One region of the Rugamonas sp. GW822-FHT03B10 genome, then DNA from elsewhere that is predicted to be linked to it. Evidence: predicted binding sites of a transcription regulator. Region 1 holds the regulator's gene; the other holds the start of a gene.
The links. The regulator sigma-54, encoded in region 1, starts transcription at its own class of promoters, with help from an activator protein. The targets are predictions, from matches to a motif close to TGGCANGNAANCTGCTTT.

Region 1 (15,827 bases):
CCCAGCGCCAGCGCGCCCTGCCAGCCCAGGTGCAGGCTGGCCGGCAGCACGTGGCCGATGGCCCAGCCGAATCCCATGGCCAGCGCGATGGTCAGCCCCACCTGCGCCATGCCGAGTCCGAACACGATATTGCGCATGGCCATCAGCTTGGCGGTCGAGAATTCCAGCCCGATCGAGAACATCAGGAACACGACGCCGAACTCGGCCAGCGTCTGGCTGGCCTCGTTCTGCTCTGCCAGTCCCAGCGCGTGCGGGCCGATCAGGATGCCCACGGCCAGATAGCCGAGCATGGGGGGCATGTGCATCATCCGAAACGCGACCACGCCGAGCACGGCCGCGCCCAGCAGCAAGAGAGTCAGTTCCAGGGATGAGAACATTTAATTCCGTATCATGGGTAGGGGATTCCGTTGTTTGTCAGCCTTTGTTACCACTGGCAAGTTTTTTGCTTACCCAATTCGGCTATACTTTCGGCATGAGTGTAACCCATGAAAAAACAATGCTGAAAGCTTTTGATCGAATTGACCCCGCCACCGCCAGCCGGGCGCTGGAACTGGCCCGCGCGACGCTGCAGATCGAAGGCGACGCCATCGCCGCCCTGCACGCGCGCCTGGCCACGGACGACAGCGTGGGCCGCGCGGTGTCGCTGCTGCTCAACTGCAAGGGCAGGGTCGTCGTGTCCGGCATCGGCAAGTCCGGCCACATCGCGCGCAAGATCGCCGCCACGCTGGCCTCGACCGGCACGCCGGCCCTGTTCGTGCACCCGGCCGAGGCCGCCCACGGCGACCTGGGCATGGTGACGGCCGACGACGCCTTCATCGCCATCTCCTACTCGGGCGAAAGCTCGGAACTGATGGCCATCCTGCCCGTCGTCAAGCGCATGGGCAGCGCCCTGATCTCGATGACGGGCAAACCCGGCTCCAGCCTGGCGCAACTGGCCGACGTGCACCTGGACGTGTCGGTGGCCAAGGAGGCGTGCCCGCTGAACCTGGCCCCCACGGCGTCGACCACCGTCACGCTGGCGCTGGGCGACGCGCTGGCCGTGGCGCTGCTGGACCTGCGCGGCTTCAAGGAGGAGGATTTCGCCCGCTCGCATCCGGGCGGCGCGCTGGGCCGGCGCCTGCTGACCCACGTGCGCGACGTGATGCGCAGCGGCGCCGACGTGCCGCGCGTGACGGCCGACGTCAAGCTGACCGACGCGCTGCTGGAGATCACCCAGAAGGGCATGGGCATGACGGCCATCGTCGACGCCGACGAGCGCCCGATCGGCGTGTTCACGGACGGCGACCTGCGCCGCATGATCGAGAAGGTGCAGGACTTCACCCGGGTCGTGATCCGCGACGTCATGCATCCGAACCCGCGCACCATCACGGCCGAGAAGCTGGCGGTGGACGCGGTGGCCGTGATGGAGCAGTTCCGCATCAACCAGATGCTGGTGGTGGACGAGCAGGGCAAGCTGGTGGGCGCGCTGCACATCCACGACCTGACCCGCGCCAAGGTGATCTGATGAAGGAAGCCTACAAACTGGAGAACGTGGCCCGCGCCGCCAAGGTCAAACTGATGATCTTCGACGTGGACGGCGTGCTGACCGACGGCAGCCTGCACTACGGCGCCGACGGCGAGGCCCTGAAGACCTTCAACGTGCACGACGGCCTCGGCATCAAGCTGCTGCAGGAGTCGGGCGTGCAGACGGCCATCATCAGCGCGCGCGTGTCGCCGCAGGTGGTCAAGCGCGCGGCCGACCTCGGCATCGCCTTCCTGCACCAGGGCGGGCACGACAAGCTGACCCCGTTCAACGCGCTGCTCGAGAAGACGGGCTTGACGGCCGACCAGGTGGGCTTCATCGGCGACGACGTGGTCGACCTGCCGATCCTGACCCGGGTCGGTTTCGCGGTGGCCGTGCCCAATGGCCGCGCCGACGTGACCGGCCGCGCGCACCACGTGACGGAGGCGGCCGGCGGCCGTGGCGCCGTGCGCGAAGTGTGCGAATTCCTGCTGCGGGCGCAGGGCAACTACGACAAGATCATGGCCCAGTTCCTGGTCTGAGGCGGCATCATGCACAAGAAAACGGCATACCGCTGGCGCATGACCCTGATCATGCTGTTCGGGGTGGCGTTCGCGCTCGGCACGTTCTGGCTGGTGCAGGTGGTCAACCAGGCGGGCCGCCAGGCCGAGGCCGACAGCCACCGCAACGAGCCCGATTACATCATCGAGCGCTTCAGCTTCGTGCGCCTGGACCAGGCGGGCCAGCCCAGCTACATCATCGCCGGCGACAAGCTGACCCACCACCCGGCCGACGATTCGTCCGACGTCGAGCGCCCGACCGTGCACAGCCTGTCGGGCGACCAGCCGCCGATGAACGTGCGCGCCGAGCGGGCGCGCGTGGACCAGGACAACAGCCGCGTCAAACTAAGCGGCGACGTGCGGGTCGACCGTCCGGCCACGGCCACCAGCCAGGCCATGCGGATGAACACGTCCGCGCTGACGCTGTACCCGGACGACGAGAAAATGGAAACGGACCAGCCGGTCACCCTGCAACTGGGCGCCTCCAGCGCCAGCGGCACCGGCATGAAGGCCGACAACGCCACGCGCCAGATCCAGCTGGGCGGCCGTGGCCAGATCCACGTGCCGCCGCGGGCGGCGCATTGACATAGAACGGACTCGCAATGAACAAATTTATCCTGTCGGCCGCCCTGTTGTGGGCGGCGGCCGGGCTGGCCCACGCGGAAAAGGCGGACTCCAGCAAGCCCACCGAAATCAAGTTCGACCAGCTCGAGGTGGACGACGTCAAGCAGACCAAGACCGCCATCGGCAACGTGATCCTCACGCGCGGCACCCTGCAGATGAAGTCGCCCAAGGCCGTGATGAAGGAAGACCCTGAGGGCTACCAGTACGTGACCATGACCAGCACCCCCGGCACCCCCGCCACGTTCCGCCAGAAGCGCGACGGCGAGGGCGACCAGTGGGTCGAGGGCCAGGCCGACCGCATCGAGTACGACGGCAAGACGGAACTGGTCAAGCTGTTCTCGAACGCCCAGATCCGGCGCCTGGAGGCGGGCAAGCCGAGCGACGAGGTGCGCGGCGAGTTCATCTCCTACGACAGCCGCAAGGAATTCTTCGCCGTCAAGAACACGGCCAGCGGCGAGAGCAAGCCCGGCGCCGGCCGCGGCACCATGGTGATCCAGCCGTCCAACAAGGGCGCGGCCCCGGCCGCGTCCGTGCCGCCGGCGGGGAAATGACGATGGAGACCCAACGCTGCGGCAGTACCCTGATCGTGCGCGGTCTGCAAAAGAGCTACGGCAAGCGCCAGGTGGTGCACGACGTGTCGCTGCAGGTCGAGTGCGGCGAAGTGGTGGGCCTGCTGGGGCCGAACGGCGCCGGCAAGACCACCTCGTTCTACATGATCGTCGGCCTGGTGCCGTCGGACGCGGGCACGATCGACATCTCCGGCGTCGACATCTCGTCGCTGCCGATCCACCGGCGCGCCGTGATGGGCCTGTCCTACCTGCCGCAGGAGGCGTCGGTGTTCCGCAAGCTGACGGTGGAGGAGAACATCCGCGCCGTGCTGGAGATCCAGCAAGTGAACGGCAAGCCTTTATCCAAGGCGCAAATTGATGAACGGCTCAATACCCTGCTGGCCGACCTGCAAATCGAGAAACTGCGCGACAATCCGGCGCTGTCCCTGTCCGGGGGCGAGCGGCGCCGGGTCGAGATCGCGCGCGCACTGGCCACCAACCCCCGCTTCGTGCTGCTCGATGAACCCTTCGCCGGGGTCGACCCGATCGCCGTGATTGAGATCCAGCGCATCGTGCGCTTCCTCAAGGAACGCGGCATCGGCGTGTTGATCACCGATCACAATGTGCGCGAAACGCTGGGCATCTGCGACCGCGCGTATATCATCAACCAGGGCACGGTACTGGCGTCAGGCCGGCCGGACGACATCATCGCCAACGAGTCGGTGCGTCGCGTGTATCTGGGTGAACACTTCCGTATGTAAGGTATGTAAGTCAAGCCATGAAACAGTCATTGCAACTGCGCACTTCGCAGCACCTCGCGCTCACCCCGCAACTGCAGCAATCGATCCGTCTGCTGCAATTGTCCACCCTGGAGTTGCACCAGGAACTGGAACAGTTGTTGACCGATAATCCGCTGCTGGAGCGGCTCGACGATCCGCTCGACCACTCGGTGCGGCTGCTGGCCGACGGCGCCATCAGCCAGCAGAGCGCGCCGGCCGAGGCGGCGCCCGAAGGTCCGCCCGGCCAGCAGCAGGACGCCGCCGCGCCGGCCGAGGCCGAACCGTACGAGGGCGGCGACGGCGACGGCGCGCCCGAGGGCGAGATGGACTGGGGCGAGGCCGGCCGCGCCAAGACCTCCGACGACGAGGACGCCCGGCCCCAGCTCGAGGCCAACCACTGCACGCTGCGCGAGCACCTGATGGAGCAGATGCGGGTGACGGTGCTGGAGACGCGCGACCGGGCGCTGGTGGAGATCATCATCGACGCGCTCGACGAGAACGGCTACCTGGAGGAGCCGCTGGAGGAGATCCTGGCGCGCCTGCCCGAGGAGCTGGCGATCGAGCCCGAGGAACTGCACACCGCCTTGACCCTGCTGCAAAGTTTCGACCCCGTGGGCGTGGGCGCGCGCAACGCGTCCGAATGCCTGGCGCTGCAGATCAAGCGCATGCCGCACGTGCCGCTGGTGACGCGGCGCATGGCGCTGACCATCGTCGAGCAGCACCTGGCCTGGTTCGCCCAGCGCGACTTCAACAAGTTGAAGAAGGCCCTGCAGTGCGACGAGGAGGACCTGCGCGAGGCCCAGGCCGTGATCCGCCAGTGCAATCCGCATCCGGGCGCCGCGTTCGCGTCGGACGTGTCGGACTACGTGGTGCCGGACGTGATCGTCAAGAAGGCCCGCAACGGCTGGCAGGTGAGCCTGAACAACGACGTGATGCCGCGCCTGCGCGTGAACGCCATGTACGCCAACCTGCTCAAGCAGGGCAAGGGCGAGGGCGCCATGGGGGCCCAGCTGCAGGAGGCCAAGTGGCTGATCAAGAACATGCGCCAGCGCTTCGACACCATCCTGCGCGTGGCGCAGGCGATCGTGGAGCGGCAAAAGAATTTCTTCTCGCATGGCGCGGTCGCCATGAGGCCCCTTGTGTTGCGCGAAATAGCTGATACACTGGGACTACACGAGAGCACTATTTCTCGGGTAACAACTCAAAAATATATGCTGACCCCGCATGGCATGTTTGAGTTGAAATATTTCTTCGGTAGCCATGTCGCCACGGAAGCGGGGGGAGAAGCCTCCTCGACGGCGATACGGGCACTGATCGTGCAATTGACAGGAGCAGAAGACCCTAAAAATCCTTTATCCGACAGTAAGATTGCGGACATGCTGGGAGAACAAGGCATGGTGATTGCGCGACGGACTGTTGCCAAATATCGCGAAGCGTTGAAGATCCCGCCAGTCAGTCTCCGTAAATCTTTGTAGTTATCTGGTTCCTGCGCGCCCGGCCGCAATGGGCGCGGCACTAACCGCCAGCGACATCATCTTTAGGAGTGTGTATGAATCTCACCATCAGTGGACATCATCTCGAAGTGACCCCAGCGATCCGCGAATACGTGCAGAACAAGCTGGAGCGCGTCAAACGCCACTTCGATCAAGTGATTGATATTGCTGTCATCCTGACCGTAGATAACCTCACCGAGAAAGAGAAGCGCCAGAAGGCCGAAATCAATTTGCGCATGTCGGGCAAGACCGTGTACGTGGAGAGCCTGTCGCAGGACCTGTACGCCGCCATCGACACCCTGATCGACAAGCTCGATCGCCAGGTCATGAAATACAAAGCCAAAGTTCAGGAACACGGCCACGACGCCATCAAGCATCTGCCGGACACCTTCGAACCCGCCGCCACCGCATAAGACGGTCCCCGGCACACCAAACAAAGGGCGCATCTGGCGCCCTTTTTTGCGCCCCGCGCCGGCGGGCCGATACGATAAAACAATATAAACGGTATAAACCGTATTGCCTCCGGGCGGCGCGCTGCGCGCCACGCAGCCGGCGAACAGCGCCATGGCGATGTTGCCGCCGCCGCCGATCACGCCCACCTTCTTGCCGCGGATGTCGACCACGTCGTCTCGCCTGTTCAAACGGCCACTTGAAATTTTATGCGCACATAATATATATTTAGGTATAATGTTCGCTGTAACCAATCGCAAGGGAGGACGCATGGACGATGCGACCATCGATATCGATCATTTGCGGGCCAAGGCCGGTCAGGCCAGCGGCCTGCTCAAGGCGCTGGCCAACCCGGACCGGCTGCTGCTGCTGTGCCAGATGACGCAGGACGAATACAGCGTCGGCATGCTGGAGGAGTTGACCGGCATACGCCAGCCCACGCTGTCGCAGCAGCTGACGGTGCTGCGCCAGGAGGAGCTGGTGAGCACGCGGCGCGAAGGCAAGCAGATTTTTTACCGGATAGCCAGCCCGGCGGCGCTGGCGGTGCTGCAGGTGCTGTACCAGCAGTTTTGCAATGACGACGGCCAAGGAGCCACATTATGACTATCGCCTGGAATCTCTTCACGCCGTGGGGCGCGCTGATCGGCGGCGCGCTGATCGGGCTGTCGGCGGCCCTGCTGCTGCTGTTCAACGGCCGCATCGCCGGCATCGCCGGCATCGCTGGCGGGCTGCTGCGCCCGCGCGCGGGCGACATCGGCTGGCGCCTCGCGTTCGTGGGCGGGCTGGTGGCCGCGCCGCTGGCCTACAGCCTGGTGGCGGGCCTGCCCGCCGTGCAGATCGACGCCGGCAGCGGCACGCTGATCGCGGCCGGTCTGCTGGTGGGCTTCGGCACCCGCTACGGTTCGGGCTGCACCAGCGGCCACGGCGTGTGCGGTCTGTCGCGCCTGTCGCCGCGCTCGATGGTGGCCACCGGCGCCTTCATGGCGGCCGGTTTCGTCACCGTGTTTATTGCGCGCCACGTGTTCGGTTAAGGGGAAAAGTATGACCATCGCTATCGCATTGTTGTCCGGCCTGATCTTCGGCATCGGCCTGATTATCTCCGGCATGACCAACCCGGCCAAGGTGCTGGGCTTTCTCGACCTGGGCGGCAACTGGGACCCGTCGCTGGGCCTCGTGATGGCCGGCGCCATCGCCGTCGGCATGCTGGCGTTCCGCTACGCCGGCACACATCCGAAGACGCTGCTGGGCGTGGCCATGAGCCTGCCCGGCACCAAGGTGATCGACCGCCGCCTCGTTCTGGGCGCCTTGATCTTCGGCGCCGGCTGGGGCCTGGCCGGCTTCTGCCCCGGCCCCGCGCTGGCCTCGCTCACCACGGGCGGCAGCAAGGTCTTGCTGTTCGTGGGCGCCATGGTGGCCGGGATGGGCATGTTCGAGATGCTCGAGCGGCGCTGAGCGCTGCCTGCGCGGCCCCGCCGCGCCGACGGAGATGGACGGCGGCGGCGCCGTTTGTGCCGTCTCAACACCGCTGATTGATGGGGGCGCATGCTGTGCGGACGTGAACGCACAGCCCGCTTCCCATGAGCAGCTTCCCATTTGACCGCAACGCGTATTACGCCAGCCTGCGGCGGCACAATGACCGCCTGGACGAGGCCATCATCGCGCGCCGCCGCGCCGACTTCCATCACCAATCGAATGACGAACTGTGGCACCGGCAGGGGCAGTTTGGCCTGGGCGTGCGCGCGCAGCGCGTGCGTGAAGCGCTAGGCGCATCCGAAGCGATCGCCTTGCGCGAATTGCGGGCCAAGCTGGGCGGCATCGCCCTGGCCGACGTCTGGCCGGTCTTGCGGGAAATCATCCATGACGTCGCCTTGTACGTCGGCTGTGGTGCGCTCGTTGGGGGCATGATAGGCGGCGGGCTGGGTGTGCTCGCATTTGGCATCGGCGTGCTGCCGGGCGCCTCGGCGGGCGCCATGCTGGGCGCGCAGGGCGGCAACATGCTGCTCGGATTTTTCGGCCTGAAGTCGGTGCTTGGCTACTTGGCCGACAGCCTGCCACGCGTCGCCCGCGATTACGAGGATGGCTTCCGGCTGGCGTGGGGCAAGATGCCCGACCTCAATCCCTATTCCGCCGATGGACCGGGCTACGGCGTCGATTACCCGTGGGCCAGCACTTACCAGGCATCGCATGCGTTCGCGCGTGGCCATGAATTGCTGGCCATCGCGCTGCTGGCGGGCATCGTCGCCTACCTCGGCAGGGGCAAGGAAAAATTGCCGGCGCTGCTGACGGAAGTGCGGCAAAGCGCGCGCCTGGGGCCGAAAATGGCGGGCTGGCTGGAGCAGAACGCAGATAGGCTGAGCAATCATCCGCTGCTGCAGGAGCGGGGCAAGGGCGCGGGCAATGGGGCGCTTCCGGCCCCATCGGCCGGGCAGCCGGCACCGGCCCGGCCGCGTTCAACAGCGAAAGCGCCTCGCCCGGCCGAAGCGACGGGCCAGGTGTTACGTGAGGCCGCGCAAATCGTTGGCAAGTCCGAAGGCGGCCCCGGGACATGGCAGTTGTCGCCAAAACGCACGGGTGGTGAGGCATATCAAGAACAAATCACGGGCGTGCGGCGCGGAATTGAATATGATGTGCCCTGCGCCGGAGTACCATCGGGCAAAGTCAGCTTTGACGGATACGATGCAGAGCGCAAGGTCTTGATTGACGCGAAGGATTGGAGAGGGTATCCACCACAAGATACAGAATTTTGGCAGGAAGACTTGCTCAAACAGGCGCGGAATCAAGTCAATGCATCTGGAGGCATTCCAATTGAGTGGCATGTCAGCACTAAGGAAGCACAGGTCGCCATCGGTAGGGTATTTGCGGATGAGCGTTTAGAGGAAATTGAGCTTGTGTTGACACCAAATCGATAGAACGGATCTTGGATGAATTACTTTTATTTGGGAATTTACTGGTTTGAAAGATCGTTGACTTTGCGCCAGTACGCAGATGCTTCACAAGCATTTCTTTTAGAGCTGGGGCGCATTCATCCAATCTTTCAATCGTTGAGCTGGGTCGGAGACCGACCAAACTCAGCGATCGAGATATCGTCTGGATTAAGCAATCTGGAAGAACTGATCTATCGCCACGCTGGCAGCAAGGAAAACTTGTATGAGTTGGCGAACCCGGATGGAACCCCGTCGTGGCTATCAACCGGCATTTTTGGATATTCGATGCGATATAACACCGGGATGCCCGCGTCTGCGGGAGGGGTTGGGGTTAGCATTCATGCCGGCAGTTACAAATGTCGAACACCAAACGCCGTCACGGTTTCTTTTCCCGCCATTGTTGATGAGCGAGCTTTTCATCGCGAGTTATACGACTATCAATTCTTGAAGAATCTGTTGTGTAAAACAGTTGCCTTATGGGCGCCGATGGAGGGCTTGATTACTCAACACTCGTTCTCTGATGCAATTACCGATGAGAGACTACCTTACGTCGGGTGGTTGACCTACTTGCGCGATCCGCGCGCCGCAGCCCTTCGTAACAGTGCTGCTCTTCGTGATTTGATTTTTGATCAAACGCCCGACGGCGGAACCCTGATTTCGCTCGATACTGCCATCATCTCGCCGGACAACCCAACCCAGGTGGAGAACGCGCGCCGTTTGCGCAGCCTGCTGATCGCTGAAAAACTAGTCTAGTGCCGACGAGCACAAAGCCACTGCGCCAGCCGCGCGCCAAACCGGAAGCCGTTTAGAATACAAGTCCGATCATTCTCAGCATTCCAGCCATGAGCGAATTTGTCCAGACCAGCGTCAGCAACCGTACCGGCTTCATCACCCTCGACCGCCCCAAGGCGCTTAACTCGCTGTCGCTGGCCATGGTGCGCGACCTGGCGGCGGCGCTGCTGGCCTGGCGCGACGACGCGCAGGTGGACGCGGTGGTCATCCGCAGCACCAGCGAGAAGGCGTTCTGCGCCGGCGGCGACATCCGCTTCTTCTACGACGTGGGCCGCGCCGGCCCGCAGGGCGGCAGCGCGCTGCTCGAGGATTTCTTCACCGAGGAATACGCGCTCAACCACCTGATCCACCACTATCCCAAACCCTACATCGCGCTGATGGACGGCGTGGTGATGGGCGGCGGCATGGGCGTGGCCCAGGGCGGCCCCGATTGCCGCGTGCGCATCGTCACCGAGCGCACGAAGATGGCCATGCCGGAAGTGAACATCGGCCTGTTCCCGGACGTGGGCGGCAGCTATTTCCTGTCGCGCGCACCGGGGCAGCTGGGCAACTACCTGGGCCTGACCGGCCTCACCATCGGCGCGGCCGACGCGCTGTACGTGAACCTGGCCGACCACTTCGTGCCGGCGGCGCAGATGGCGGCGCTGGCGGCCTTGATCGAGGCCACGCCGGGCGCGCAGCTGCGCGACGCCATTGCGGCCTTCGCGGCGCCGTTCCGCGCCGACGCGGGCGAGGCCGTGCTGCACACGCAGCGCGCGCTGATCGACCGTCATTTCAGCGCGCCCACCGTGGCCGCCATCATGGCCTCGCTGGCGCAGGACGCCGATCCGTTCGCGCAGAAGGCGCTGGCGGCCATGCAGACCCGTTCGCCGTTGATGATGGCCGTCACCCACGAACTGCTCAAGCGCGGCGCCACGCTGGACGTGGCCGACTGCCTGCGCATGGAGCGCACGCTGGTGCGCCACAATTTCGAGGATGGCGAAGTGCTAGAAGGCGTGCGCGCGCTGGTGATCGACAAGGACAACGCGCCCCAGTGGAAACCTGCCGCGCTGGCCGACGTGACGCCACAGATGGTGGCGCGCTTCTTCACGCCCGTGTGGCCCGACTACGCCCACCCGCTGCGCCATTTGCGTTAACGCCGCCGGCATCAGCACCGGCACCGGCACCGGCACCGGCACCCGCGCTGGCGCGCGCTGTTTGCGCTGCGTGGCGCTGGCGGTACTGGCTGGGGCTCAGCGCCAGCCGCCGCTGGAACACGCGGCGCAGGTTCTGCTCGTCGCCGTGGCCGGTGGCGGCGGCGATCCGCTTCAGCGGCTGGTCGGTCTCCTCCAGCAGCCGGCACGCCGCTTCGATACGCATCGAGGCGACCGTCGTGGCCGGGGTGCGGCCCAGCTTCGCCGCATAGCTACGGGCGAAGGTGCGCGGCGCCATGCCGGCCCGCTCGGCCAGCCGTTCCACCCGCAGGTCGGCGCCCAGGTTGTCCGCCATCCACGCATGCAGTTCGGCGAGGCGTTCGCCTTGCTGCGCCTGCGCCGCCAGCGGGGTGCTGAACTGCGACTGGCCGCCGGCCCGTTTCATGAACACCACCAGCTGGCGCGCCGTCTCCATCGCCACCTTGTGGCCGTAGTCCTCCTCGATCAGCGCCAGCGTCAGGTCGATGCCGGCCGTGACGCCGGCCGAGGTCCACAGCGATCCATCCTGGATGTAGATGCGGTCGGCGTCGATCCGCACGGCCGGATGCAGCGCGGCCAGCCGTTCCACCCATTCCCAGTGCGTCGTCACGCGCCGCCCGTCCAGTTGGCCGGCGGCGGCCAGCAGGAAGGCGCCCGTGCACACGGAGCACAGGCGCCGCACCGTGGGCGCGCGTGCGCGCACCCAGGCGATCAGCGGTGGCGGCGAAAAGTATTCCTGGCCCTGGCAGCCGCCGGGCGCGATGATGGTGTCGATCGCCACGCCGTCCAGCGCCGACAGCGGCGCCGTCATCACCTGCAGGCCGGCGCTGGTCGTCACCAGGCCGCCTTCGGCCGAGGCGACGATGATCTCGTACAGCGGCGGGCCGTTGCCGGAGCAGCGGCGGCTGGCCGTGGCCAGCGCCTGCACGGGGCCGGTCAGGTCGAGCAGGTTCATGTGCGCGTGGGCGAGGACGACGACGCGGCAGGTGGGCTGGACTGGCATGGCGGGCGCGCTGGGCTCCGTGATGGGCGATGGCGCCATCATCCCAGAGTTGGCGCCGCCGTTCAATCGCGATAGCCGGGGTATTCGAGCAGCAGCGCCACGCCGTAGGCATTGGCGTGGCCGTAGCGCCTGGCGATGTCCGCCAGCGCCTGGTCGACGGCCTTGCCCGGCGGCGTGGCGGGGGACAAGTCCAGCACCTCGTCCAGCCCCGCCGTTTCGCCCGCGCTGCGGTCGGGGATCACGCGCAGGCCGTGCCGCGTGCGCAGCGGCGCCACGCTGTCGGCCACCAGGTAGGCATGGCTGCGGCCCGTGCTCGACCAGGCGTCCACGGTCAGCGCCAGCACCGCCTCGTCCACGCCGGGGGCGGCGCGGATGCCGAGCGCGTCGTCGTGGTGGAGCCAGCCGTTGGTGTAGACGGTGGTGGCCAGCGCCGTCAGGTTGTGGCCGAAGCGCGGCTGGAAGGCGTCGCTGTCGTGGCGCGCGCTCCAGTCGGCGATGGCCAGTTCGGCGGCCAGCGCGCCGGCCCGCGCGCGGCCCGCGATCGCCTCCACCAGCGCGATCGAGGTCGGGATGGCGGCGCTCACGCCGGCGCTGGAGACCCAGTTGCGGTCGGCCACGTAGCGCGCGTTCCTGACCCAGCGGATGGCCGGTTGCTGTTCCATGCGCTCCTGTTCCGACGACCAGTGCGCCGTCGCCAGGTGGCCGTCCATCACGCCGCTTTTTGCCACGACCTGCGCGCCGTTGCAGATGCTGACGATGGTGGCGCCCTTGCCGGCCTGCCGCGCGATCCAGGTCCGCAGTTCGGGCGTGTTGCGGGTGGCCGGCACGATCACGTAGTCGGCGCCTTCGGGGTAGCGCGCGTCGAAGCGGGCGAGGGTGGCCTCGGGTTCGATGCGGAAGCCGGGTTTGCCCATGTCGGTGGTGGCGTTGATCGGGCCGTCCGCCGTGGCCAGCGCCATCACGTCGGCCACGCCGGAGCGGGCCAGTATCCCGTACGGCACGAGGTAGTCGCTCAGCTCCGTGCTGGCGTTGTCGCCGACCACGGCGACCAGCGGGCGCTCGCGACCGGGGCGGGCATGGTAGGGCGCGATGGCGCCGTCGCGCAGGCTGGCGCCGTGCTCGCCGCTGCTGGCGCTGGCGTCGATGGCGGCGGGGCCGCTGGCGCAGCCGGACAGCAGGAGGGCGCCGCCGCACAGGGCGGCGCAGGCGAGGGCGTGTTGGATGTGGCGCATGACGATACTCCGGCTCAGGGTGGGACGAGATGAGCGCCAGTATCGGGCAGGCCGTTGCTATGAAAAAGACAAAAAACCGTCAAATCCTGCCAGCCGGTGGCAGGAAGTTACGACTGTTCGCGGTGGCGCAGGACGACCCGTTCGGTCGGATGGAAGTAGGCGGCCAGCCGTTCGGCCATGTAGACGGAGCGGTGCTGGCCGCCCGTGCAACCGAGCGCCACGGTCAGGTAGCTGCGGTTGTCGGTCTTGAACGAGGGCAGCCATTTTTCGATGAAGTCGCGGATGTCCTTGAGCAGCTCGGCCGCGCTGGGCTGGGCGTCGAGGAAGGCGATCACGGGCGCGTCGCGGCCCGTCAGCGGGCGCAGCGCGAGGTCATAGTAGGGGTTGGGCAGGGCGCGCACGTCGAACACGAAGTCCGCGTCCAGCGGCACGCCGACCTTGAAGGCGAACGATTCGAAGAACAGCGTGAGCGGCGCCCGTTCGATCGCCACCAGGTCCTTGATCCACGTGCGCAGCTTGTTGGCGCTCATTTCGGAGGTGTCGATCACGTGGCCCAGCTGTTCGATGGCCGACAGCCGCTCGCGTTCCTCGGTGATGCATTCGATCAGCGTGCGGCGCGAGGCCGGGTTCTGGCCCGGGCGCATCTCGTGCGACAGCGGATGGCTGCGCCGCGTTTCCGAGAAGCGCGCCACCAGCGAATGGGTGTTGGCGGTCAGGAACATGACCTTGACGTCGTGGCCGGCCGCGCGCAGTTGTTTGACGTCGCCCGGCAGCGTGGCCAGCGATTCGGCGCTGCGCGCGTCGACCGACACGGCCAGCGCCTCCGTGCCTTCATTCTGCAACGTCGTGACGAGGCTGGACAGCAGGGCCGGCGGCAGGTTGTCGACGCAGTAGTAGCCGGTGTCCTCCAGCACGTTGAGGGCGACGGACTTGCCTGAGCCGGAGATGCCGGTGATGAGGACGATGCGCATGGGGGACATGATAGCGGAAGGCCTCAATCGCCGCTCATGGCTTGTCTCTGACGCTCCATGAATTCCTGCAGCGTGTCGATGCCGCGCAGTTGCAGGATGGTGTTGCGCACGGCGGCCTCCAGCAGCACGGCGATGTTGCGGCCGGCCGCCACCGGGATGACGACCTTGCGGATCGGCAGGCCCAGCACGTCCTCGGTGGGGAACTGGAACGGCAGCCGCTCGACCTCCTCCTCCAGCGCGCTGCGGCGCACGAGGTGGACGATCAGCTTGAGGCGCATCTTGCGCCGCACGGCCGTCTCGCCGAAGATGGCCTTGATGTCGAGCAGGCCCAGGCCGCGCACTTCCAGCAGGTTCTGCAGCAGGGCCGGGCAGCGCCCTTCGATCATGTTGGGGGCGATGCGCGAGAACTCGACGGCGTCGTCGGCCACCAGGCCGTGGCTGCGCGAGATCAGTTCGAGGCCCAGCTCGCTCTTGCCCAGGCCCGAGTCGCCCGTGATCAGCACGCCCACGCCCAGCACGTCCATGAACACGCCGTGCATGATGATGCGCTGGGCCAGCTTCTTGGACAGGTAGACGCGCAGGAAGTCGATCACCTGCGCGGCCGGCAGCGGGGTCGAGAACAGCGGGATGTTCTTCTCGTCGCAGATGGCGAGGATGTCGGGCGGCGTTTCCAGGCCCTGGGCGATGATCAGGGCCGGCGGGCCGCCCGCGATCAGTTCGCCGATCACGTGGGTGCGGGTCAGCGACTTGAGGCGTTGGTAGTAATTGATTTCCTGATGACCGAACACCTGGATGCGGCCGGGGTGGATGGTGTTCAGGTGGCCCACCTGGTCGGCGGCCGAGGCCACGTCGCCGGAGATCAGGCGCTCGCCGCCGGGGAAGCCGGCGAACCAGCCGAGCTGCAAACTTTCGCGATTGTCGTCGTACAGCCTTTGTATCGTCAGCGGGGTTTGCAGCATGGGCGCTCTTTGCAAGGAGTGATAGGCAGCCCGTAGTTTAGCATGGCGGCCCGCCGCCCCAAGGGATCAGCCCGCCGCTTGCAGGCTGGGCACCCAGTTGATGATGCGCGAGTGGACCGATTTGGGGTCCGGGTCCGTCGTCAGCGCGGCGCGGAAGGCGTCGTCGGAGAACATTTCCGCGATCTCGGACAGGATCTCCAGGTGCTGCTGGGTCACGTGGTCGGGGATGAGCAGGAAGAACAGCAGGTTGACGGGCTTGCCGTCGGGCGATTCGAACGGGATGGGCTCAGCCAGGCGCACGAAGGCCGCCAGCGGCGACTTCAGGCTCTTCATCCCCTTGACGCGGCCGTGCGGCACGGCCACGCCATGGCCGAGGCCGGTGGAGCCCAGGCGCTCGCGCGCGAACAGATTGTCGGAGACGGTCGAGCGGGCGATGCCGCAGTTGTTCTCGAAGATCAGGCCGGCTTGTTCGAAGGCGCGCTTCTTGCTCGACACTTCCAGGTCGAGCAGGACGTTTTCAAGAGAGAGTATTTTGCTGAGGTTGTTCATAACACGACAAGATATGGTGCAATGCACAAGGGTGGCTTGCGAGCAGAATTATAGGCTGGTTTCGCGGCCTTGTAACATGAATTCGCTTGCACGCGTCCTCCCTGGGCGTCCGCCACGGGGCGGGCGGGGTCGCTGCTGCTGTTGTAAAAAATACACTGCGCCTGGCATACGCCATTTCCGCTCAAAAAATCGGGAAAAAGCCGCCGATTCGCCAGCGGTCGGACGGGTTCGCCGATTTTTTCCCGTTTCTGCTGCAACGATGCCGTATTC
Region 2 (15,827 bases), on a different contig from region 1:
CAGCAGCGCCACGGCCAGCAGGCGCAGGCGCGGCGCGCGGCGCGGCCGGCGCTCCTGGGTGGGGGGGAGGATTCGATCTGCGTTCACGGTGCTATCATACCCGCACTTGGCCCCCGCACGCAGCGGGACCACCACCAATTGACCCATGACGGGCCGCCCCGCGCGCGGCCCACTGACGAGCGCATCCTACCCATGACGACCAGCAAAACCACGCCGCCCGCCGACGGGCTGACCCATTTCGACGCCACCGGCCAGGCCCACATGGTCGACGTGGGCGACAAGCAGGAAACCCACCGCGTCGCCGTGGCCAGCGGCCAGATCCGCATGAAGCCCGAGACGCTGGCCATCATTGTGTCCGGCAGCGCCAAGAAGGGCGACGTGCTGGGCATCGCCCGCATCGCCGCCATCATGGGCGCCAAGCGCACCAGCGACCTGGTGCCGCTGTGCCACCCGCTGGCGCTGACGCGGGTGGCCGTGGACTTCGAAACCGACGAAGCGACCTCGACCGTGCACTGCCGGGCCCAGGTCGAAACCTTCGGCAAGACCGGGGTCGAGATGGAGGCGCTGACGGCCGTGCAGATCGGCCTGCTGACCGTGTACGACATGTGCAAGGCCGTGGACCGGGGCATGGTGATGGGCGAGATCCGCGTCATGGAGAAGCACGGCGGCAAGTCGGGCGACTGGAGCGTGACGAGCTGATGGCGCCCTCGCCTCTTGTTGTTGATGCAAGTCTGCGAGTATATAATCAATAACAACCGACAATTTTTCCTGTCGGTAGACAATAAGTGGCACCGACGGCGGACAGGGGACGGGACATCCATGCAGGCAAAGAGGACGCAAGAATGAGCAGCACGGCACCGCCGAGCGAAGCCAGGACGCAGGAATACGAATTCGAGCAGATGCATTTGCAGGTCGGTGGCCGGATCCAGTTCATCACCCACCGCACCATCAAGCCGGTACAGCATTTTTCCACGTTGATCGGCTGGGTCAAGGACGAGTACATGATCGTCAAGATCCCGATGGAGAACGGGGCGCCCATCTCCCTCAACGATGGCGACAAGCTGACCATCCGCGTGTTTTCGGGCGTCAACGTGTGCTCGTTCGCCTGCACCGTGCAGCGCGTGTTCCTGCGGCCGCTGTACTACGTCCACCTGTCGTTCCCGTCCGCCATCCAGGGCACCAGTCTGCGCACGGCGATGCGGGTCAAGGTCGACATTCCGGCCCAGGTCACCACGCCGGACGGCCACACCTCGGTGTTCCTCGTCAACCTGAGCGTGTCGGGCGCGCTGATCGAATCGACCAAGCCGCTGCCCGAGGACGAGCCGACGGTGGGCCTGTCGTTCTACCTGATCGCCCAGCCGGGCAACCGCCAGGTGCGCATCAATCCCAACGCCACCATCCGCAACATCAACGTGGTCAAGCCGGCCACGGCCGACAAGGCCGAGGTGTTCACCTACGGCGTGCAGTTCATCGACCTCGACCCCATGCACTACACCATGCTGCAGAACCTGACCTACGAAGCGCTGATCGCGGACCGCCAGAAGATCGTCTGATCCGGCGCCGCTTGTTTCGTTGCCTCAATAAAAAAACGATGCAGCCTTGCGGCTGCATCGTTTTTCCTGTTACCTGTCAGCCGAGACTATCAGGTTTTTGGACGATATTTGGCAGGCAGCGTGCTGGCCGCGTCAATCGTGGTCACGCAGCTCGAGCCGGTGGTGCAGGTGATGGTGTAGATGACGGTCTTGCCATCGAAGTTGGTGGTGTCGCCGGTGCCCTGCATCGTCACGGTGACCTTGCCGACGGTCACGCCACCAGCTGGATCGGTGCCGGTGACGGCAACGTCGCTCACATATTTGCTGGTGATGGCGTTGCTGGCGGGCAGGTTAAGGCTGGCATTGTTGGTCGCGGAGCTCAGCGAGCCTTCATTGAAGGCCTGCGCGACGGCGAGGCGGGCGGGAGCGGAGATGGAGTTCGCTTCGCTGGCCTTGGCCTTCATCGTGTAGTCGCTGTAGGCAGGAATAGCAACGGCGGCCAGGATACCGATAATTGCCACCACGATCATCAGTTCGATCAGGGTGAAACCGGCTTGGGCTTGTTTCTTGATCATTTTCATCGATTTCATTTTGCTGCTCCCGAGTGAGGTAAAAAGTTTGGTGCCACGGTTTTGTATGAGCAAAGGCCGTGCCAGACCATTTTCACGACGTTTTGGGCCAGAAATCGGCGCCGGGCGCCAAATTTTGTCGATCGCGGTGACTATTTTTGTCAGTTTTCATGCCGAAATCTGTCATCCAGGCCAAAAACGGCGGTGGGCTGACAAAATTTGTCAGCTGACGGGGTTGGCCAGGCGGAACGTCATCTGGGTGCCGCCCAGGTCGATCACGTCGCCGTGCTTGAGCCGCAGCGGCTGCCGCCCCACGGCCGCGCCGTTGACCAGCGGCGGCTGCGCGCCTTCCGCGTGGGCGATGGTGTAGCCGCCGGCGTCGCGGTTGATCACCACCACCTGCACGCCGGGCCGGCCCAGCGTGGTGAGCGGCTTGGTCAGCGCCATCTGCTTGCCCGCGTTATTGCCATTCAACACTTCGATCTGGCCCAGCGGCGCCTCGGCCGCCGCGGCCGCCGCCAGCGGACGCACGCCGTCGGCGATGAACTCGACCTGGAACTTGGCGATCTTGATCATGTCCAGGTGCTGCAGGAAATGCTTGCCGATGCGGTGGCCGTTGACGAAGGTGCCATTGGTGCTGTGCAGGTCCTCGAGGAAGGAGTCGTCGAGGATGGTGACGATCACCGCATGCTCGCCGCTCACGGACGGGTGGGTCAGCACGATATCGTTGTGCCGGTGACGGCCTATCGTCATGCGCTCCTTGCTGAGCTGCACTTGCTGTTCCACCACGCCTTCGCGCGATATGATGATTTTGGCCAATCTCGATCTCCGGGATGCGGTTGTTGCGGGTCGTGCCGTGGGCGCAAAAAAAAACGGGGAGCACCAGGCTCCCCGTCATTATTCACCAACTCGTTGCCAAATTACAGCATCGCCTTCAGCAGGCGCGCCATTTCGGACGGGTTCTTGGTGACTTTGATGCCGCACGCTTCCATGATGTCCAGCTTGGCTTGCGCGGTGTCGGCGCCGCCCGAGATCAGCGCGCCGGCGTGGCCCATGCGCTTGCCCGGAGGAGCCGTCACGCCGGCGATGAAGCCGACCACGGGTTTCTTCATGTTGTCCTTGATCCAGTAAGCGGCGTTCGCTTCGTCCGGACCGCCGATTTCACCGATCATGATGACGGCGTCGGTGTCGGGATCGTCGTTGAACATCTTCATGATGTCGATGTGCTTCAGACCGTTGATCGGGTCGCCACCGATACCGACGGCGGACGACTGGCCCAGACCGAGGGCGGTCAGCTGGCCCACGGCTTCATAGGTCAGCGTGCCCGAACGGGACACGACGCCGATGCGGCCTTTCTTGTGGATGTGGCCGGGCATGATGCCGATCTTGATCTCGTCGGGCGTGATCAGGCCGGGGCAGTTCGGGCCCAGCAGCAGGGTCTTGGAGCCGGCCTTGGCCATGCGGTCCTTCAGGGCCATCATGTCGCGGACGGGAATGCCTTCGGTGATGCAGATGGCCAGGTCCATTTCCGCTTCCACGGCTTCCCAGATGGCGGCGGCGGCGCCTGCCGGCGGCACGTAGATCACCGACACGTTGGCGCCGGTTTCTTTTTTCGCTTCCGTCACGTTGGCGAAAATCGGGATGCCTTCGAAGTCTTCGCCGGCTTTCTTCGGGTTAACGCCGGCGACGAAGCAGTTCTTGCCGTTGGCGTAGTCGCGGCAGCCGCGGGTGTGGAACTGGCCGGTCTTGCCGGTGATGCCTTGGGTTACAACTTTGGTGTCTTTATTGATCAGGATGGACATGTTGATTCCTTAATTAAGCTTGACCGGCAGCGGCGGCGACAACGCTCTTGGCTGCATCTTCCATGGTGTCGGCCGAGATGATGGGCAGGCCCGATTCGGCCAGCATCTTCTTGCCCAGGTCTTCGTTGGTGCCCTTCATGCGCACCACCAGCGGCACTTGCAGGGAAACGGCTTTCGAGGCCGCGATCACGCCTTCGGCGATCACGTCGCAACGCATGATGCCGCCGAAGATGTTGACCAGGATGGCTTTCAGGCCCGGGTTCTTCAGCATGATCTTGAACGCTTCGGTCACTTTCTCGGCCGTGGCGCCACCGCCCACGTCCAGGAAGTTGGCGGGCTCGCCGCCGAACAGCTTGATGGTGTCCATGGTGGCCATGGCCAGGCCGGCGCCGTTCACCAGGCAGCCGATGTTGCCGTCGAGCGAAATGTAGGCCAGGTCGAATTTCGACGCTTCGATTTCAGCCGGATCTTCCTCGTCCAGGTCGCGGTAGGCGACGATCTCAGGCTGGCGGAACAGGGCGTTGGCGTCGAAGTTGAACTTGGCGTCCAGGGCGATGACCTTGCCGTCGCCGGTCAGGATCAGCGGGTTGATTTCGGCCAGCGAGGCGTCCGTTTCCCAGTAGGCTTTGTACAGGCCTTGCAAGTTGGCGCGCGATTGCGGCAGCGAGGCGGCCGGCACACCGATCTTGGTGGCGATGGCATCGGCGTCGGCGTCGGTCAGGCCGACGGAAGGATCGATGGCGATCGAGTGGATCAGCTCGGGGTGCTTCTCAGCCACTTCCTCGATGTCCATGCCGCCTTCGGACGAGGCCATCAGCACGACGCGCTGCGAAACGCGGTCGGTGACCATCGACACGTACAGTTCCTTCTTGATGTCGGCGCCCTCTTCGACCAGCAGGCGGCGCACTTTCTGGCCTTCAGGACCGGTCTGGTGCGTGACCAGCTGCATGCCCATGATTTGGTTGGCGTATTCTTTGACTTGTTCCAGCGACTTGGCCACTTTCACGCCGCCGCCTTTACCGCGGCCGCCAGCGTGGATCTGCGCCTTGACCACCCAGACCGGGCCGCCCAGGGTTTCGGCAGCTTTGACCGCCTCGTCCACGGACATGCACGGAATACCGCGCGGTACCGTCACTCCGTATTTTCGGAGGATTTCTTTGCCTTGATACTCATGGATTTTCATGCTGGCTTCCCTTCTGATGCTGATGTGTAAAGATCGGTTGAGATCGGTTGATATTGCGGAAAATAACTCTTGAAAAAGCAGGTGAAGCTACGCGCTATCCTGGTGCTGCTTTGACCACCCAGCGCGGGTAAAACTCGGCCACGGCCCCGCCATCGGTGCGCAGGGCATGGCATTTGTCCAGCTGGAACGGCTTATGGTGCGGCAGGTCGGCGTCGGGACTGGCGGCATCGTTGGTCGACCACACGTCGTTGGCGAACGCTTGCACGGCGGCCGTGGGCAGGATCTGCGCCAGTTCCGTCAAATGGGTGCAACCGGCGATGCCGGCCAGGCGCTGCTTGAGTTCGTGTCGGAAACCTTTCAACAGGTTCAGGCCCACCAGTTGCTGGTAGGCATGGCCGTTGGTGTCGCAGTAACCGGGATAGGGCACGGCGTCGGAAGCGGCTTCGGCCGCCACGACGTTCAGGTCCAGGTCCACGGTCAGACGCAGGGAGAGGTCATGCAGATAGGTGCCACCAGGGCGCGGGCCGGAGGCCAGCATGGTGTCCATGGCTTTGATATCGGTGATACGGGCGTCGATGTCCCACAGGCCGTCGTCGCGCTTGAACGCTTGGACGTCGATGGCACGCGTGTGCCGCAGCGCACGTCGGGAAACGGGAGTTGACAAGGACATATACCGATGCCGCTTGCGCGGCGGAAATTAATAAGCAGCCATGTGCTTGACGCACGTTGCCGCAGCTTCTACGGACAACCACCGCACCCGCGGTGCTGCAAAACCACAAAAGTGTAGCACACCATGCCCGCCGTTGCGCCAAATCATGCGGTTTGCGGCGAAAAACGGGGCCGAACCGGGGGCTTTGGAGTCATTTTTGCAAGGATTCGATGCGGTGCGCGCTGATGGCGCCGGTAATTGTCTTCACTGGGAAATGGCCGCTGGCGCGGGCTGCGGGGCCGATCCTCGGCCCCCTCAGCATGCATCGTCGGGATCGCCGCCGCCCAGGGCCGCCTGCACGGCGCGCTGGGAGAAGCCGCGCTGCAGCAGGAAGCGCATCTGCTTGTTGCGCTCGTTGCGGTCGGCGGCCACGGCGCCGAACTTGCGGCGCCACACCTCGCGGGCGCGGGCCGTCTCGTCCCCGGCCAGCGTGTTCTTGAGCTCCTGCAGCGCCTCGCCGGCCACGCCATGGCTTTGCAGCTCGGCCACGATGCGGCTGTTGCCGTAGCGGGCCGCGCGGCGGTGGATCAGGGCTTCGGAGAACCGCTCCTGCGACAGCCATTTGTTCTGTTCCAGCCAGTCCAGCAGGGCGTCCACGTCGTCGCCCTCCTCCGCGTGGCGGGCCAGCTTGCGGCCCAGTTCCAGGCGGCTGTGCTCGCGCATGGACAGGTAGCGCAGGGCGCGCGCCTTCAGGCTGGGTTGCTGTGCTGCCATAAATTCCCCTGCACGATGAACAAACCACCGGCCGCTCGCGCGGGACGGTGGTTCAGGTTGTGGTCCGCGCCGGCCTCAAGCCGGCGCCAGGCCGCGCTTAGTCGACGGCCTTGAGCTTGGCCACCGGCGCGTCGTGCTCCTCGGCCAGCGGCGGCAGCGCGCGCACGCCCAGCGATTCGCGCACCTTGTTCTCGATCTCCCACGCCAGCTGCGGACGCTCCTGCAGGAAGGCGCGCGCGTTGTCCTTGCCCTGGCCGATGCGTTCGCCGTTGTAGCTGTACCAGGAACCGGACTTCTCGACGATCTTCGCTTCCGCGCCCAGGTCCAGGATCTCGCCCTCGCGCGAGGTGCCGGCGCCGTACAGGATGTCGAAGTGGGCTTCCTTGAACGGCGGCGCGATCTTGTTCTTGACCACCTTGACCTTGGTTTCGTTGCCGATCACCTCGTCGCCGGACTTGATCGAGCCGGTGCGGCGGATGTCGAGGCGCACGGAGGCGTAGAACTTGAGCGCGTTGCCGCCCGTGGTCGTCTCCGGGCTGCCGAACATGACGCCGATCTTCATGCGGATCTGGTTGATGAAGATCACCAGCGTGTTGGTGCGGTTGATCGAGCCGGTCAGCTTGCGCAGCGCCTGCGACATCAAGCGGGCCTGCAGGCCGGGCAGCGAGTCGCCCATGTCGCCTTCGATCTCGGCGCGCGGGGTCAGGGCCGCCACCGAGTCCACCACCACCATGTCGACGCTGCCGGAGCGGACCAGGGCGTCGCAGATCTCCAGCGCCTGTTCGCCCGTGTCCGGCTGCGAGATCAGCAGTTCGTGCAGGTTCACGCCCAGCTTCTGCGCGTAGCCCACGTCCAGCGCGTGCTCGGCGTCGATGAAGGCGCAGGTGCCGCCCAGCTTCTGCATCTCGGCGATGGTCTGCAGGGTCAGCGTGGTCTTGCCCGACGACTCGGGACCGTAGATCTCGACCACGCGGCCGCGCGGCAGACCGCCCACGCCCAGCGCGATGTCCAGGCCCAGCGAGCCGGTCGACACCACCTGCACCTCCTCGATCGGGGTGCTGGAGTCCATGCGCATCACGGAACCCTTGCCGAACTGCTTTTCGATCTGCGCCAGCGCAGCGGCCAGGGCCTTGGCTTTTTCAGATGCGGGTACTGCGCCTTTTTTGTCGTCCATAATGTTCTTTCAGCCTGATGCGCAAGGGTACGCGCGGGGTTGGTGTGTCGGTACAAGCGATACTGTATAAAAAAACAGTGCTTATTGCAAGCGCGATTTTACACGAGCGTTGAAACTGATCAAATCTTGACAGCGGCCGACACAAAAACTCGCTTCGCGGGGGGAAATGTCACACAATACAGGCTTCTGCAGCCGGAGTGACTCATGCGTATTTTACTTGCCGAAGACGATAGCGTGCTGGCCGATGGACTGACCCGCTCGCTACGCCAGTCCGGTTATGCCATCGATTGTGTGAAGAACGGCCAGGACGCCGACACCGCCCTGTCGACCCAGGAGTTCGATCTGCTGATCCTGGACCTGGGCTTGCCCAAGCTGTCCGGGCTGGAGGTGCTGCGCCGGCTGCGCGCGCGCGCCTCGCTGCTGCCGGTGCTGATCCTGACGGCGGCCGATTCGATCGAGCAGCGCGTCAACGGCCTCGACCTGGGCGCCGACGATTACATGGCCAAGCCGTTCGCGCTGTCGGAACTGGAGGCGCGCGTGCGCGCGCTGACCCGGCGCGGCGCCGGCGGCGGCGCCACCGTGGTGCGCCACGGCCCGCTCAGCTACGACCAGGTCGGCCGCAGCGCCTACATCAACGACCAGATGCTGGAACTGTCGGCGCGCGAGCTGGGCTTGCTGGAGATCCTGCTGGCCCGCACCGGCCGCCTGGTCTCCAAGGAGCAGCTGGTCGACCACCTGTGCGAATGGGGCGAGGAGGTCAGCAACAACGCGATCGAGGTCTATGTGCACCGGCTGCGCAAGAAGATCGAGGTGGGCGGCATCCGCATCGCCACCGTGCGCGGGCTCGGCTATTGCCTGGAAAAATACGCTGAACCGGCCGCCACCGAGGCCGGCAAGCCCGAGGCCAAGTGAGCCCGGCCGACGCGCCAGGGGCCGCCCCGGCCGCCGACGACTACCAGCCGCCGGCCGCCGAGCGCGACGAGGAGATCCAGCATTCGCTGTTCGGCGAGATCCTCGACTGGATGCTGGCCCCGCTGCTGCTGCTGTGGCCGATGAGCATCGCCATCACCTACCTGGTGGCCAAGTCGATCGCCAACCAGCCGTTCGACCACGCGCTCGAGGACAGCGTGACCATGCTGGCCCAGCAGGTGCACGCCGTCCACGGCACCACCATCAAGCGCCTGCCGGCCTCGGCGCGCGACATGCTGCGCGCCGACGACGTCGACAACGTCTATTTCCAGGTGCTGGGGCCGGGCGGGGTCTACGTCGACGGCGACCGCGACCTGCCGCCGCCGCAGGAGGAGGACTACTTCCGCGCCGGCACCGTCCACTTCCGCAACGACGCCATGCACGGCACCCAGGTGCGGGTCGCCTATTCCTACGTCAAGCTCGACCACGAGGACCCGGACGACACCCACCAGGCCCTGGTGCAGGTGGCCGAGACGCTGGAGAAGCGCGCCAAGCTGGCCAACGAGATCATCAAGGGCGTGATCCTGCCGCAGTTCATCATCCTGCCCATCGTGCTGGCCCTGGTGTGGTTCGCGCTGGCGCGCGGGCTGTCGCCGCTGGCCCAGTTGCAGGAGCGGATACGGGCCCGCAACCCGGACGACCTCAGTCCCATCGAGGCGCGCCAGGTGCCCGAGGAGATCTCGCCGCTGGTCAACTCCCTGAACGACATGCTGGGCCGGCTGTCGCAGTCGATCGACATGCAGAAACGCTTCATCGCCGACGCCGCGCACCAGATGAAGACGCCGCTGGCCGGCATGCGCACCCAGTCCGAGCTGGCGCTGCGCCAGACCGACCACGAGGAGGTGCACCGCTCGCTCGAGCAGCTGGCCAAGAGTTCGCAGGCCGCCACCCGCCTCGTCAACCAGCTGCTGGCCCTGGCCCGCACCGAGAACCAGCCGCAGGCCGGGGTGGCGTTCGCGCCGCTGGACCTGGGCGAACTGGCGCTGAACGTGGTCAAGGACTGGGTGCCGGCCTCGTTCGCCCACCAGATCGACCTCGGCCTGGAGCCGCCGCCGGAACCGGTGCAGATCGCCGGCGACGCCACCATGCTGCGCGAGATGCTGTCCAACCTGGTCGACAACGCGCTGCGCTACACGCCGGCCGGCGGCAGCGTCACCGTGCGCGTGCACGCGACGACCGAACACGCCTTCCTCGAGGTCGAGGACACCGGGCCCGGCATCGCGCCGGCCGAGCGCGAGCGCGTGTTCGAGCGCTTCTACCGCATCCTCGGCAGCAACGTCGAGGGCAGCGGCCTGGGGCTGGCCATCGTGCGCGAAGTGGCCCAGCAGCATGGCGCCGAGGTCGACATCTACAGCAACCCGCGCAGCCAGTCGGCCAAGCTGCCCGGCAGCCTGTTCCGGCTCACCTTCCCGCTGTTGCCGCCCGCGCCGCCGGCCACCATGGACGAGACGATTTACTATGGATGAACACGCCCCGCCGCCGGCCCACTGGCAACGCACGCGCCGCCTGACCGGCCTGCTGTTGCTGGTGTGGCTGCTGACCACGTTCTGCGCCACCTTCTTCGCCCGCGAACTGTCGGGTCTGAACCTGTTCGGCTGGCCGCTGTCGTTCTATCTGGCGGCCCAGGGCGGCTGCCTGGTGTACCTGGCCATCCTCGGCGCCTACGCCTGGCGCATGCGGCGGCTCGACCGGCAATGGCGCCGCCAGCACGGCCGGGAGCGCCCATGAGCCGCTCGCTGGCGCGCCGCCTGCGCAGCACCTACCTGTGGTTCACGGCCGGCTTCGGCTGCTTCCTGGTGGCGCTGGCCGTGCTGGAGCAGGAGGGCATGCCGCGCCAGTGGATAGGCTATATGTTCATGCTGGGCACCATCGTGCTGTACGCCACCATCGGCGTGCTCAGCCGCACCTCCAACGTGCTCGAATACTACGTGGCCGGACGGCGCGTGCCGGCCCTGTTCAACGGCATGGCCACGGCGGCCGACTGGATCTCGGCGGCCAGCTTCATCAGCCTGGCCGGCGGCCTGTACCTGCGCGGCTTCGACGGCCTGGCCTACATCATGGGCTGGACCGGCGGCTACGTGCTGGTGGCGCTGCTGATCGCGCCCTACCTGCGCAAGTTCGCCCAGTACACGATCCCCGACTTCCTGGCCGCCCGCTACGACGGCGGCGACGGCGGCCGCGCCGTGCGGCTGCTGGCCGTGGCGGCCACCATCGCCGTGTCGTTCATCTACGTGGTGGCGCAGATCTACGCGGTGGGGCTGATCGCCTCGCGCTTCACCGGCGTCGACTTCTCGGTCGGCATCTTCCTCGGGCTGGCCAGCATCCTGGTCTGCTCGTTCCTGGGCGGCATGCGCGCCATCACCTGGACCCAGGTGGCGCAATACATCATCATCGTGGTGGCGTTCCTGATCCCGGCCATGTGGCTGGCCGTCAAGCACAGCGACAACCCGGTGCCGCAGCTGGCCTACGGCAAGCTGCTGTCGCGCCTGAGCGCGCGCGAGGCCGTGCTGCAGAAGGACCCGAAGGAGGCGCAGGTGCGCGCCACGTTCCGCCAGCACGCCGCCGAGTACGACGAGCGCCTGCGGCAGTTGCCGGTGTCGTGGGAGGTGGGCCGCATCGAGGCGCAGCGCCACCTGGACCGCATCAAGCAGCGCAACGCCTCGCTGCTGGAGATCCGCGCCGCCGAGCGGGCCCTGATCGCCTACCCGAAGAACGTGGACGAGGCCAGCCGCGAATGGACCGAGGCGCGCGACCAGTACCTGGCGCGGGCCGAGCCGCTCACGCCGCACGCGCAGCCGTACCCGGGCACGCCCGAGCAGTCCGACATCAAGCGCAACAACTTCCTGGCCCTGGTGTTCTGCCTGATGCTGGGCACGGCCGGCCTGCCCCATATCCTGATGCGCTCCTACACCACGCCGTCGGTCGAGGAGACCCGGGTGTCGGTGTTCTGGACCCTGTTCTTCATCCTGCTGATCTATCTGACCATCCCGGCGCTGGCGGTGCTGGTCAAGTACGACATCTACCATGCGCTGGTGGGCAGCGACTACGCCCACCTGCCCAACTGGGTGTCGTACTGGGCCAATGTGGACAAGCTCAACCCGCTGCTCAGCATCACCGACATCAACCACGACGGCGTGGTGCAACTGGCCGAGATCGCCGTCGACGGCGACGTGCTGGTGCTGGCCACGCCCGAGATCGCCGGCCTGCCCTACGTGATCTCCGGCCTGGTGGCGGCCGGCGGGCTGGCGGCCGCCCTGTCGACGGCCGACGGGCTGCTGCTGGCCATCTCCAACGCCCTGTCGCACGACGTCTACTACAAGCTGGTCGACCCCACCGCCTCGACCCAGAAGCGGGTCACCATCTCCAAGCTGCTGCTGCTGGCGGTGGCCTTCATCGCCGCCTACACCGCGTCGCAGAAGCCGGCCGACATCCTGTCGCTGGTGGGCGCGGCGTTCTCGCTGGCCGGCTCGACGCTGGTGCCGGCGCTGGTGCTGGGCGTGTTCTGGAAGCGCGCCAACCACTACGGCGCGCTGGCCGGCATGGCCACCGGCTTCTGCACCTGCGTCTACTACATGGTGCACACCAACCCGGTGCTGGGCGGCAGCGCGGCCGGCCAGTGGCTGCACATCGCGCCGATCTCGGCCGGCATCTTCGGCGTGCCGGCCGGGATGCTGGCCATGGCCGTCGTCAGCCTGGCCACGCCCGCGCCGGCGCACCGCATCGCCGCCATGGTCGACTACATTAGAGCGCCCGAACCATAGCCATTTTGGCAAGTTGATGTTATTCTGCGGAAATTATTAATTTGGCAAAGTTAGCTCGCCGCATAATTTCCCCCCATGCGTTCCCCCCTCCCCCTGTTGCGCGTCGCCCTGCTGGGCGGCGCCCTGCTGGCCGGCCGCGCCGCCGAAGCCGCCGCGCCGCCACCGCTGGAAAGCTTCTTCGAAAACCCCGCCTTCACGGGCGCCAAGCTGTCGCCGAGCGGCAAATACCTGGCGGCCCGGGTGGCGCTGCCGGGCCAGCGCGACCGGCTGGCCGTGGTCGACCTGGTCACGCTGGAGGCGCGCATCGCGGCCAACTTCACCGACGCCGACATCGGCCAGTTCGTCTGGGTCAACGACCAGCGGCTGGCCTTCACGGCCACCGACCGCGACCTGGGGCCGGGCGACGAACGCTACGCGCCCGGCCTGTACGCGGTGGACCGCGACGGCAAGCACTACCGCCAGCTGGCCGAGCGGGGCGGCAGCTTCTTCACCAACGGCGACAGCCACAAAATCCTGCCATGGAATACCTATTTGCTGGGCCAGGACGGCGCCCAGGATTCCGAATTCATCTACGTGCTCCATCCCAGCGTCGAAGGAACGGCACAGCTGGGCGACTACGAGTTGCAGCGGCTTAACACGCTGACGGGACGGGCCAAGGCCATCGCCGCGCCTGAACACAACACGGGATGGCTGCTGGACCAGCACGGCGAACCGCGCCTGACCATCACGACCGAGCAAGGCAAGTCCACCGTCCACTACCTCGACCCGGCCAGCGGCCAGTGGCGCGCGATCAATTCCTACGACCCCTACACGGGCAAAGGCCTGCGTTTCAATCCGCTGGCCTTCACGCCGGACGGCAAACTGTACGTGAGCGCGACCGGCGCCCACAGCGACAAGGCGGCCCTGTACCTGTTCGACCCGGCCACGGGCAAGCTGGGCGACCAGCCCCTGCTGCGGGTCGAGGGCTACGACTTCGCCGGCCACGTCATCACGGACCAGCATCAGCTGCTGGGCGTGCGCTACGACGGCGAAGCCCGAGACACCAAGTGGCTGACGCCGGAAATGCAGGCGCTGCAGGATGCGGTGGACGCCAAGCTGCCCTCCACCGTCAACCTGGTGAGCCTGCCGGCACAGCCGGGCACGCCATGGGTGTTGGTGGAAGCGTATTCCGACCGCCAGCCGCACGCCTTCCTGCTCTACAACCGCGACAAGCACAGCGTGCACATGGTGGGCGAGAGCTTCGCCCATCTCGCCCCCAACGACATGGGGCGCCAGAAAGTGGTGCATTACACGGCCCGAGACGGGCTCGACATTCCCGCCCTGCTGACCCTGCCCAAGGGCCAGCAGGGCAAGCTGCCGATGGTGGTGCTGGTCCACGGCGGCCCCTGGGTACGCGGCAACCACTGGGGCTTCAACCCGGAAGCACAATTCCTCGCCTCGCGCGGCTATGCCGTGCTGGAGCCGGACTACCGCGGCAGCACCGGCTACGGCTACCGCCATTTCAAGGCCGGCTGGAAGCAATGGGGGTTGAAGATGCAGGACGACCTCGCCGACGGCACGCGCTGGGCCATCGCCCAGGGCTACGCCGACGCCGGCCGCATCTGCATCGCCGGCGCCAGCTACGGCGGCTACGCCACGCTGATGGGCCTGGTGAACGATCCCGACCTGTACCAGTGCGGGGTGGACTGGGTGGGCGTGACCGACATCAACCTGATGTACGACGGCAACTGGCGCTACGCGTCCGACCTGTCCGACGGCTACAAGCAATACGGCATGCCGCAACTGGTGGGCGACCAGGCCAAGGACGCGGCCCAGTTGAACGCCACCTCGCCGCTGAAGCAGGCGGCCCGCATCAGGCAGCCGCTGCTGCTGGCCTACGGCGGCGCCGACCTGCGCGTGCCTATCTACCACGGCAACAAGTTCTACGACGCCGTCAAGGCCGGCAACCAGCAGGTGGAATGGGTGGAATATCCGGAGGAAGGCCACGGCTGGAAGCTGCCCAAGAACCGCATCGACTTCTGGGGCCGGGTCGAGAAATTCCTCGACCGCAATATCGGTCGGCACTGAGCCGGCGCCGCGCGCCCGCATCACCAACACCACAACTATCAAGGACCATCATGCCACCTCTTTCCCATCCCATGCTGCGCGCCTGCGCATTGGCCTGCGCGTTGATCATGGGCGGCGCCGCGCTGCCCGCCGTGGCCGCCGCGGCGTCGGCGCCGCCGCTGGCCGCCTTCTTCGACAACGAAACCTTCAGCGACGCCAAGCTGTCGCCGGATGGCAATTTCCTGGCCGCCCGCCTGTGCACCAAGGGCGAACGGGCCTGGCTGTCCGTGCTGGACCTGAACACCAAACAACTGAAGGTGGTGGCGCAATTGCGCGACGCCGACATCGGCCAGTTCGAATGGGTCAACGACAAGCGCCTGGTGTTCAACGCCTACGACAGCCGCAGCGCCCAGGGCGAACAGTTCTACGGCCCCGGCCTGTACGCGGTGGACCGCGACGGCGGCAAGTTCCGCCAGCTGGCCGACCGCAGCGGCGATGTGACGGAAACCACCGACATGCGCAAGATGCTGCCCTGGAACACCTTCATGCTCGACGAAACGGGGCCGCAGGACAGCGATTACTATTACGCCGTCAACAGCAAGTACGACGAGCAATACCGCTTCAGCAACCTGAGCCTGATGCGCGTGAACACGGTCACGGGCCAGTCCAGCTTCGTGGAGCAACCGAGCAAATGGCGCGACATCTGGCTCGACCAGCATGGCCAGGCGCGCCTGGCCAGCATGAGCGACAGCGAGACGCAAACGCTGTCCTACCGCGACCCGGCCAGCGGCGCATGGCGCACGCTGGCCACGTTCAAGCGCTACGAGCCGGAGGCGGCCAGGTTCTGGCCGCTGGCGTTCGGCCCGGACGGCACGCTGTATGTGATCAGCGCCAACGGCAAGGACAAGAAGGCCTTGTACACCTATGATCCGGCGGCCGGCCGCCTGTCCGGCGAACCGCTGCTGAGCCTGCCGGACTTCGACTTCACGGGCAGCCTGATCATGGACCGGCACAAGCTGCTGGGCGTGCGCTACACCAATGACGCCGAGAACACCCTGTGGTTCGATCCCGGCATGAAAGCCATGCAGGCGGCCGTCGACGCGCTGCTGCCGGACACGATCAACCTGCTGACCCCGGCCACCCGGGGCAGCGCGCCACGGGTGCTGGTGCGCGCCTATTCCGACACCAAACCCGCCGCGTTCCACCTCTACGACGGCCAGGCCAAGACGCTCACGCGGCTGGGCCTGAGCCGTCCCGGCATCGAACCGTCCCAGATGGGCGAACAGAACCTGGTGCGCTACCAGGCCCGCGACGGCCTCACCATCCCCGCCTGGCTGACGCTGCCGGCCGGTAAGAGCAAGAACCTGC

Region 2: AC1RQG_RS14325 (pilin) is a predicted target of sigma-54. The motif match lies at 2,260-2,277, and genes of this name have one in related genera.

What each region holds. Positions count from the first base shown of each region.
Region 1 covers NZ_JBXANP010000001.1:496,954-512,780, forward strand. Annotated here, with positions in the region: gene AC1RQG_RS02260 (monovalent cation:proton antiporter family protein) at 1-377, opposite strand, end outside; gene AC1RQG_RS02265 (KpsF/GutQ family sugar-phosphate isomerase) at 497-1,504, shown strand; gene AC1RQG_RS02270 (KdsC family phosphatase) at 1,504-2,043, shown strand; gene lptC (LPS export ABC transporter periplasmic protein LptC) at 2,053-2,646, shown strand; gene lptA (lipopolysaccharide transport periplasmic protein LptA) at 2,664-3,236, shown strand; gene lptB (LPS export ABC transporter ATP-binding protein) at 3,239-3,994, shown strand; gene AC1RQG_RS02290 (RNA polymerase factor sigma-54) at 4,012-5,487, shown strand; gene hpf (ribosome hibernation-promoting factor, HPF/YfiA family) at 5,562-5,918, shown strand; gene AC1RQG_RS02300 (metalloregulator ArsR/SmtB family transcription factor) at 6,226-6,558, shown strand; gene AC1RQG_RS02305 (YeeE/YedE family protein) at 6,555-6,986, shown strand; gene AC1RQG_RS02310 (DUF6691 family protein) at 6,997-7,407, shown strand; gene AC1RQG_RS02315 (DUF6861 domain-containing protein) at 7,533-8,864, shown strand; gene AC1RQG_RS02320 (Imm52 family immunity protein) at 8,877-9,632, shown strand; gene AC1RQG_RS02325 (enoyl-CoA hydratase/isomerase family protein) at 9,722-10,807, shown strand; gene AC1RQG_RS02330 (GlxA family transcriptional regulator) at 10,758-11,846, opposite strand; gene AC1RQG_RS02335 (DJ-1/PfpI family protein) at 11,909-13,078, opposite strand; gene rapZ (RNase adapter RapZ) at 13,186-14,049, opposite strand; gene hprK (HPr(Ser) kinase/phosphatase) at 14,073-15,008, opposite strand; gene AC1RQG_RS02350 (PTS sugar transporter subunit IIA) at 15,075-15,557, opposite strand; gene AC1RQG_RS02355 (hypothetical protein) at 15,644-15,827, shown strand, end outside.
Region 2 covers NZ_JBXANP010000007.1:260,869-276,695, reverse strand. Annotated here, with positions in the region: gene moaC (cyclic pyranopterin monophosphate synthase MoaC) at 193-699, shown strand; gene AC1RQG_RS14330 (flagellar brake protein) at 843-1,553, shown strand; gene AC1RQG_RS14325 (pilin) at 1,643-2,122, opposite strand; gene AC1RQG_RS14320 (FHA domain-containing protein) at 2,324-2,920, opposite strand; gene sucD (succinate--CoA ligase subunit alpha) at 3,022-3,903, opposite strand; gene sucC (ADP-forming succinate--CoA ligase subunit beta) at 3,917-5,086, opposite strand; gene AC1RQG_RS14305 (DUF2889 domain-containing protein) at 5,181-5,756, opposite strand; gene recX (recombination regulator RecX) at 6,051-6,509, opposite strand; gene recA (recombinase RecA) at 6,607-7,683, opposite strand; gene AC1RQG_RS14290 (response regulator) at 7,888-8,595, shown strand; gene AC1RQG_RS14285 (sensor histidine kinase) at 8,592-10,118, shown strand; gene AC1RQG_RS14280 (DUF4212 domain-containing protein) at 10,111-10,380, shown strand; gene AC1RQG_RS14275 (sodium:solute symporter family protein) at 10,377-12,413, shown strand; gene AC1RQG_RS14270 (S9 family peptidase) at 12,489-14,480, shown strand; gene AC1RQG_RS14265 (S9 family peptidase) at 14,531-15,827, shown strand, end outside.